Regions from separate parts of the Mesorhizobium sp. P2_C5_2 genome, predicted to be linked through region 1. Evidence: riboswitches for the same ligand, from Rfam matches in the RefSeq annotation. Region 1 holds a riboswitch; the other holds the start of a gene.

What was found. Region 1 has a riboswitch for thiamine pyrophosphate ahead of AC1D1B_RS07580 (YkoF family thiamine/hydroxymethylpyrimidine-binding protein). Riboswitches for the same ligand answer to the same signal wherever they lie in the genome.
Region 2: linked by a shared signal. The riboswitch ahead of thiB (thiamine ABC transporter substrate binding subunit) and the one ahead of AC1D1B_RS07580 (YkoF family thiamine/hydroxymethylpyrimidine-binding protein) in region 1 are both predicted to bind thiamine pyrophosphate.

What each region holds. Positions count from the first base shown of each region.
Region 1 is NZ_JBFUDV010000002.1:151,918-156,320, reverse strand. Features, by position in the region: gene AC1D1B_RS07610 (hypothetical protein) at 116-415, shown strand; gene AC1D1B_RS07605 (DUF982 domain-containing protein) at 431-733, opposite strand; gene AC1D1B_RS07600 (DUF1236 domain-containing protein) at 945-1,274, shown strand; gene AC1D1B_RS07595 (hypothetical protein) at 1,364-1,579, shown strand; gene AC1D1B_RS07590 (DUF2934 domain-containing protein) at 1,664-1,903, shown strand; gene AC1D1B_RS07585 (hypothetical protein) at 2,038-2,403, opposite strand; TPP riboswitch at 2,598-2,710, shown strand; gene AC1D1B_RS07580 (YkoF family thiamine/hydroxymethylpyrimidine-binding protein) at 2,701-3,309, shown strand; gene AC1D1B_RS07575 (ABC transporter permease) at 3,616-4,403, shown strand, end outside.
Region 2 is NZ_JBFUDV010000008.1:209,713-214,115, forward strand. Features, by position in the region: gene thiP (thiamine/thiamine pyrophosphate ABC transporter permease) at 1-1,133, opposite strand, end outside; gene thiB (thiamine ABC transporter substrate binding subunit) at 1,378-2,379, opposite strand; TPP riboswitch at 2,428-2,542, opposite strand; gene AC1D1B_RS27490 (thiamine diphosphokinase) at 2,751-3,410, shown strand; gene AC1D1B_RS27495 (ABC-F family ATP-binding cassette domain-containing protein) at 3,412-4,403, shown strand, end outside.

The sequences.
Region 1 (4,403 bases):
TCTAACTCGCCGCCAGCAGACAGGTTCCCCATCACCTTGTTCCCCATCACCTTCATGGAACCAATTGCCGCCGGGGTGCTTTGCCAAGGGATGATCCCAAGCAAAGGACCGGACGATGAAGATCTTTGTTTTCTTGCCCTGCGCGCTGCTGGCACTTGCCGGCCCCGCGGCCGCGCAAGACAGCGGCGAGGGCGCTCCTCCCGTACCTTGCCAGGCGCAGCCCCAGGATGGCGGCCAGCAGCCGCCTTCCTCCGATGCCGGCAATGGCAATTCGACCGCCAATCTTGGTTCTTGCGGCGGCGTGCTGCAGCCGCCACCCAGCGGTGACCAGGGCATGACGCAGCCGCCGCCGGATCAAGGCAAAACGCCGGTGATCAAGCCCGGCGAGGTGCCTGTGCAGCCGCCGAAGCAATGATCTCGTTTGAGGTCTCTACAGTGTGGGCCGGGGCCAGCCAGTTTTGGCCAGGCGAAGCGCCGTCACCGGATCGATACCGGTCCAGGCAATGCCTGCCGCCTCGGCAAAGGCGGTGAAGGCCCGCCGCGCCTGGTCCTTGGTCAGGTGTCCAGCCCTGGCCATTTCGCAGGCCCTCAGTGCCGTGTCATAAATCTTGCCGCGTCCGGCCTGCGGCCATTCCTTGAGAAAATTCTGCATCTCGGCCAACGTCGCGATGTCGCGTTTGAAGCCGGCGCCGACCGCAATCGCCACCGGAACTTGGAGCCGCATATCGTTCATATTGAAGGTCTCCTGAGGGATCGTCTTCAATGCGAATCATGCCGATGCGGTTCCAGCCTCAATGCCTGATCGGGCCGATCAATTAGTCTCCACTTACGGAACAAGACCGTACCGGAGGCGTTTGCCTCCAGGAGCCCGCCATCTCGATCTGTGCTGTTTTCGCCTCGTGCGGGAGCAAGGCGGCGCTCGCTAACAACGACAGGAGACGAAGATGAAAACCGTCCTTATTCCCGCCGTCGCCGGGCTTGCCATGATCGCTGGTCTCGGTGTTGCCGCTGCCGACGAAGTGATCGTCACGCAGCCGGCGCAGCAGCAGGTGATCGTCACCCCCAAACAGCGCACGGTCGTTCGCGAATATGTGCATAAGCACCCGCTGGCCTCGGTCAATCTTCTCGGCGTCGAACTGAATGTCGGCTCTGCTTTGCCTGACACGGTCGAACTGCAAGAGGTGCCCGATGTTCAGTACAGATACGCCGTCGTCGACAATCATACCGTGTTGGTTGACCCCGGCACGCGCAGGATCATCGAGGTCGTCGAGTAGTTCCGACCGATAGAACCATCATCGATAATCCGGCCCTGCCGTTCTTGCGAACAAGAATGGCAGGGTCGAATCGGGAAAGGAGCATTGCCATGTTGCCGCATGTCGAAACCCCGAATTCCGCCAATGTTGCGGCGTGTTGCGACAAGTTGCTGGCCGAGCGCAGTACGGCGCTGTTGTCGATGCAGGATGCGATCGCGGTCCTGCGCGAGCGCACCGGCACCGATCGTTCGGATGCCGACCTTGCGGGGCTGATTACCAAGAAAGCAGCACTGCTTGGTGTCGCGGTCGTTTCCGATCGGCGCTGAGTCACTCAAGACGCCGGCTGAATTTTCGGCTAATGTTTTCGTGGAATCTGGACCAACCGATCGGACCCAACCACGGAGGCTTAAGTGACGGACGACAGACAGGACCGTATTCGCCAGCGCGCACACGAGATTTGGGAACAGGCAGGCCGCCCCGAAGGCGCACATCAGGAACACTGGGAGCAGGCGACGGCTGAAGTCGATGGCGCAGCCGCCAAGCCGAAGAAGGCGGCGAAGAAGGCTGCTGCGAAGCCCGCCAAGGTAGACGCCAAGCCAAAGGCCGCGAAGCCTGCGGCCGCAAAGTCCGGCAAGGCCAAGTCGAAATAGGGCAACGCTGAATTCGCCCGGGGGGCCATCCTTGGCGCCCGCCGTTCAGGCGCGCCCGAGCCTCTCAACCTGACGAATTGCGGCTGCAATGGGCAGCGCAATTTGTTTGTTTGGCGACAAGGCGAAACAGCGTCTCATGCCTCCCAGGCATAACTCGACAGCGCGAAGCGGATGCCGGCTTCTGTCATGGTGAGTTCGCATTCGGTGATCTGGCGCAGATGGCGAAGATAGCGCGCCACCGTTTGCGGCAGCCAGCCGGCGCAGGCCTCGACATAGGCGCGGCTGTGAACGAGCGTGCCGGTCGACAGCCTCTCGTCCTTCTCGGCAATCACTTTCAGATACTGGCGGATGAAACGGATGTCGTCGGCGATGTCCTGGCTGGCCATCCGCCAAGCTCCGGCAACACGTTCGCGCTGGTCGAGCGACAAGAGCGACAACAGTGGGGGTGACAACAGCGGGCGGGAGAGGTCGGCGAAGGCGGCATGGTTCGCTGTGCTCACGGAAAACCCCTCGGGTGAAAAAGGTATCGTACTTTATGTACGAAATCTCGTCAAGCTTGGCGCGTACAATTTGAACGAATTCAGCACCCGAATGGCGCGGCTTTTTCACAAACGAAGAAAACTGGCCCCAACATACTTCGCGATGACCGCCGAAAAAAATCTCTTCCCCAATCGCTCGAACAGTGCTTTAACCCGCTCATCCACAGGGGTGCTCCGTATGGTCGGGGCTGAGATGAGGGCGGCAAGCCTTCGGACCCTAAAGCTGATCTGGATAATACCAGCGGAGCGAGGCGGGCGATGTTTTCCGGCGCACAGATTTCCCTTTATCCCATGACCGACGATTTCGTCGGCGTCATCCTTGGCGCGCTCGGCGCGCTCGATCCCTGGCGCGACCGGCTGCGGATCGAGACCGACGACATCTCGACGCTTCTGGTCGGGCCGCCCGAGGTGCTCTTTCCAGCCATGCGCGACCTGTTCGTGGCGGCGGCCAAAAGCGGCAAGCACTGCGTGCTTTCGGCAGCGGTTTCGCGTGGCTGTCCGGGCGAGCCCGACGATCCGATCTGCCGCTCCGACGAGACCGGCGGCCCCACCATTCCGCTGGACGAGCGCAAGCTCGCCGCGATCCGCGCCGTACAGGCCACGCCATCGACTAGCCAGCCGGTGGCTGCGCAATTCTCGCTCTATGTCATGGGTACCGGCGACCACATGGACGAGATCTATGGCTGCATCGATTTCCTGAAGCAGTCCGGTGTCTTCGAGCGCTCGAAAAACTTCTGCACCAAATTACGCGGCGATGCCGGTGCGGTGTTTGCAACGCTCGCCGAGGCCTTCTGCCGCTTCGGCCCGGGCGCCGGCCACGTCACCCTCGACATCACGATTTCGGCGAACAGCCCGAGCGCCGTCTGAGCCGCGGCTCAAGCGTCGTTCGTCGAGGATATTGCCGTGGCTGTTTTGCCCAACCCATCGCGTGGCGGAGATGCCTCCGCCTCTGACCTCTCAGCACAGAGAGGAGAGGAGCCATTGGCGATTGGCGAAGACGGCGATGCCGGTGAATCTTCCCCCTTGAGGGGGAGATGGCCGGCAGGCCAGAGGGGGTCCCAGCGCGTGGAGCGCCGACGTCCTTTTCGCGTCGGCAGGGCGTGGGCGCTCTACGGTCGGCGACCCCCTCTGTCGCCTTCGGCGACATCTCCCCCTCGAGGGGGGAGATCAGCTGTGGCCTCTGCCGTCGCCAAGACAGCACCCGCCGCCTTCGCTTTCGCCCTGCTCCTCGTCGCCTGGGAGCTCTACGCCCGCTATGGCGGTGTCGCCCCCACCATGCTGCCGGCGCCGTCGCGCGTATTGCTCCAGGCTTGGGAGAATCGCGCCGCCCTTGCCGAAAACATGCTTCCCACCATCCGCGCCACGTTTGCCGGCTTTGCCTGCTCGTTGGTCGCTGCCTTCGTGCTGTCGGCGCTGGTCGATTTTCTGGCCCCGCTGCGCCGCGCGCTCTTTCCGCTGCTGATCGTCAGCCAGACCTTGCCGCTTGTGGCGATCGCGCCACTCATCGTGCTGTGGTTCGGCTTCGGGTTGATGCCGAAGATCCTGCTTGTGGCGCTCGTCACCTTCTTCCCGATGATGGTGGCGCTGGTCGAGGGTTTTGCCGCCACGAGCACGGAGATTTCGCAGATGCTCGCCGCCATGGGGGCAGGGCGCTGGCGCATCTTCTGGCTGGCGCGGCTGCCTTCGGCGCTGCCCTATTTCTTCGCTGGGCTGCGCATCTCCATCACTTACGCCATCGTCGGCGCAATCTTCGCTGAATATGCGGGGGCGGCGAAGGGGCTTGGCATCTACATGCTCAACGCCAAGAACAATTTCCGCCCCGATTTGGTGCTCGCTGCAGTCGCCGTCAGCGCCGCGCTCACGCTCATCCTGTTCGGCATTGCCGTGCTCGTCCAGCGTCTCGCCATGCCTTGGGAAAATGCGGGGAGCGATAGCGACGACCGTAAGCGTTCGGAAGAGAG
Region 2 (4,403 bases), on a different contig from region 1:
ACGAGGACAAAACCGGCGCCGGTGTCGGTGGCACGTTCGAGCAGCGAGCGACCGCCACGGTGGCGCAGGGCCAGCGCCCGGCGCGCCATGATCAGCGACAGCGACAGCGCCACCGAAAGCAGCGCCGCCAGCAGGCCAAGACCGGCGCTGGTCAGCGTCGCCTGGCGCACCGCACTTTCGCCGGCCAGCCGGCTGAGATCGGCGCCAAGGCCGGAGGCGACGGTGGCCGCCATCGGCCCGGCGACGAACAGCAGAGCAAGCACGATCAATGCTGTGTTGAGCGCCGTTTCGATCGGGCCGGCCGAGAGATATCGGCGTGGCGCCACCGGCAGATTGGCGTCGCCGGTCACGTTGGCGCCCAGCCGCGTCAGCGCCAGCACCACGGCGAAGGTCAGCGCGATCTGCAGCACCGTGAGTGTGACAGCCCGTGCCGGATCGAAGTCGAAGCGCAGCGCCTGGTAGATGGCGACCTCCAGCGTCGTCGCCGCCGGCCCGCCGCCCAAGATGAGCACGATGGTGAAGGAGGTGATGCAAAGCATGAAGACAAGTCCGGCAACGCCCGGCAGGGCTGCACGCAGCACCGGCCATTCGATCAGCCGGAAAGCCGGTCTCGCCCCTATGCCGAGCTGGCTTACCAGCCGCCATTGATCGGCGGGCACCGTCCCCAGCGCTTCGAGGAACAGCCGCGTCGCCAGCGGCAGGTTGAAGAAGACGTGGGCGACGAGGATGCCCGAAAGCCCGTAGATATCAGGCCAGCTTTGGCCAGCGATCCCTGCGAAATAGCCCGCCCGGCCATAGAGCGCCAGTATGCCCAGCGCCGCGACAATGGCCGGCAACGCCAGCGGCACGGTGAACAGCTGCAGGATAAAGCCGCGGCCCAAGAAGCGCGGGTGCCGCGAGAGCGCACGCGCCACGAACAGCGCCGGCACGACGGAAAGCAGCGTCGAAAGCACTGCCTGCCAGAGCGTGAAGCGGACGACGCGCAGAAGATAGAGATCGAAGGCGGACGCGGCGCCGGAAAGGTCGTGCGCGCCTTCGCGGATGAGCCCGGCAAAGGCGCCGCCGATGAGCAGCGCGATTGCCGCGAGCGCGACGATGCCGGCGGTGATGCGGGGATCGCTGGGCGTTGGCATTCCGCCTAACCAAACACACGGGATGGTTTGAATAGGACGGAAGCGTTATCCGCGTCGAGTTCCCGCCCACCCCCCTCTGTCCTGCCGGACATCTCCCCCGCAGGGGGGGAGATTAGCAACTTCACTCCGCGTCCCGCACTTGCTGCGTGGAGGATTGGCGAAAGCGGTCGAGCGCTTGATCTCCCCCCTTGCGGGGGAGATGTCCGGCAGGACAGAGGGGGGTGTTCAAGCGCCATCCTGAATTCTACTTGCTCATCACCGTCAGCCACTCATCCACCCAGGCCTTGCGATTGGCCGCAACCTCTTCCGGGCTGAACAGCAGTGTCTTGGCCGGCTTGACCAGTTTGTCGAACGCCGGATTGAGCGGCTTGTCGGTTTTGCCCGCCGGGAACATCCAGTTGGTCTCCGGAATGACATTCTGGAACTTCGGTCCGGTCATGAAGGCCAAAAACTTTGCCGCCAGCGGGTTCTTCGCGCCTGTCGTGGTGATGCCGGCGACCTCGATCTGCAGGTATTCGCCCTCCTCGAAAGACGCCGCCTGGTAGCGCTCGGTGTTTTCGGCGACCATGTGGTAGGCCGGCGAGGTCGTGTAGGACAGCACCATCGGCGCCTCGCCCTTGGTGAACAAGCCATAGGCCTCGCTCCAGCCCGGCGTCACCGTCAGCACCTTCGGCTTCAACTTGGCCCAGGCTTCCGGCGCCTTGTCACCATAGACCGACTTTACCCAGAGCAGCAGGCCGAGACCCGGCGTCGACGTCCGCGGATCCTGGATGACGATCTTGTCGGCGGCGTCGCCCTCGACCAATTCCTTCAGGCTCTTGGGCGGGCTCTTCAGCTTCTCGGTGTCGTAAACGACGGCGAAGTAGCCATAGTCATAGGGGACAAAAGTATCGTCGCTCCAGCCGCCCGGCACGCTGTTTTCAGCCACCGCGCCATGCGGGACAAACAGCCCGGTGGCCTTGGCTTCGGCGGTCAGGTTGGTGTCGAGGCCAAGCACGATATCGGCTTTGGTCGAGGCACCTTCGAGCTTGACGCGGTTGAGCAGCGCGACACCATCGGCGACCGAGACGAAGTCGACGCTGCAGCCGCATTCGGCTTCGAATTCCTTCTTCACAGCAGGGCCGGGACCCCAGTCGGCGGTGAAGCTCTCGTAGGTGTAGATGGTAAGTTTGTCCTGCGCGGACGCAGGGCTTGCCAAAAGCGAAACAGCAAGACCCAGGGCTGGGACAAGACGGGACAAAAACATGCACATCGGCGCCTCCTCATGCGTGTTGAAAGGAATTGAGGCGTCGGTCTGTCCGAAGCGTCTAATCCCTCCGCCGGTACAAACCGGATCAGGTTCAGCGGGTTGGCGAGACTGCCTCTCAGCCGGTCCGCGAAAGTCGCGTCCGGCACCCCGTTAGAGCGTTTCGACACATAGGCCCGGCCAAGGTGCCACGCAAGCGGAAGTTTGCTCGAGCATGATCCCGAAAAGTGGGAACCGGTTTTCGGAAAAAGATCATGCTCCAAAAAAAGGAGCCAGATCAGGATGACGATTCAACCAAACGTCATCCTGATCTAGCGGCGGTGGCGCTCGGCCTTCCGTTTCGCCGGCAGGGCTGGTAAGGGCCACCGGATATGAGCACATTCACCATCCTGCTTGGCGGCGATCTCATCCGCACGCCCCGGCTCGACCGCCAGGTCGAGGGCACGCGCGTCATTGCCGCCGACGCCGGCATCGGCCATGCCCGCCTGCTCGGCCTGATGCCGGAGCTATGGGTGGGCGACTTCGATTCCGTGCCGGCGGACCTGCCCGCCGATCTCGCCGCCGTGCCGCGCCAGGTATTTCCGCCGGAAAAAGACAAGACCGACGGCGAACTGGCGATCGCAGCGGCGTTGGAGCGGGGCGCCACCAGCCTGGTGCTGGCCGGCGCTTTCGGCGGCAAGCGCGCCGACCACGCCTTCCTTCACCTGGCGCTCAGCCTGCGGCTGGCCGAGGCCGGCACAAAAGTGCTGTTGACCAGCGGCGCGCAGGAGGGCGTTCCCCTTTTGCCCGGCAAGGCCGGCTTCGACTACGCCGACGGTACGCTGTTTTCGGTGCTCGGCTTTTCCGATCTTTCGGGCCTCACCGTGACCGGCGCCAAATGGCCGCTCGACCATGTCGAGGTTGCCTTCGGCTCGTCGCTGACCATCTCCAACGAGGTCAAGTCACAGAAGACCGGGGGCCGGCTCGAAATCGCGCTCGGTCATGGCCGCGCGCTGCTGCTCGCTCATCCCTATCCCTTGCCTGAAAGCTGACATGGCCCCGCCCCTTCTCAATCTCGACGGGATAAAACTGACCTTTGGCGGCACACCGCTGCTCGATGGCGCCGAACTCACCGCGTCCGCCGGCGACAAGATAGCGCTGGTCGGCCGCAACGGCTCCGGCAAGTCGACACTGCTCAAGATCGCCGCCGGGCTGATCGAGCCGCAGGACGGCGAAGTCTTTCGCCAGCCTTCAGCGACGGTGCGTTATCTCCCGCAAATGCCCGACATGGAGGGCTTTGCCAATGTCCGTGCCTATGTCGAGGCGGGGCTTGGGCCGGCCGACGATCCCTACCGCGCCACCTATCTGATGGAGCATCTCGGCCTCACCGGCAACGAAAACCCCAACGATCTCTCCGGCGGCGAGGCGCGCCGCGCCGCTCTCGCCCGCGTGATGGCGCCGGAGCCCGACATTCTGCTGCTTGATGAGCCGACCAACCATCTCGATCTGTCGGTCATCGAATGGCTGGAAGAGGAGCTTGTCCGCACCTCGTCGGCGCTGATCGTCATCTCGCACGATCGTCGTTTTCTCGAACGCGTCTCGCGCGCCACCGTCTGGCTCGATCGTGGCCAGACCCGCCGCCTCGACAAGGGCTTTGGCCATTTCGAGGAATGGCGCGACCTGGTGCTGGAAGAGGAAGAGCGCGAGCAGCACAAGCTCGGCCGCCAGATCGTACGCGAGGAGCACTGGTTGCGCTATGGCGTGACCGCGCGGCGCAAGCGCAACATGCGCCGGCTTGGCGAATTGCAGACGATGCGCCAGCGTTTTCGCGGCCATCGCGGCGCCGAGGGCTCGGCGACCATGGTGGCCAGCGACGCCGCCGAATCCGGCAAGCTGGTGATCGAGGCCAAGAACATCGAGAAGAGCTTTGGCGATCTCACCGTGGTCAAGGGCTTTTCGACCCGCATCCAGCGCGGCGACCGCGTCGGCCTGGTCGGACCGAACGGCGCCGGCAAGACGACGCTGTTGAAGATGCTGACCGGTGA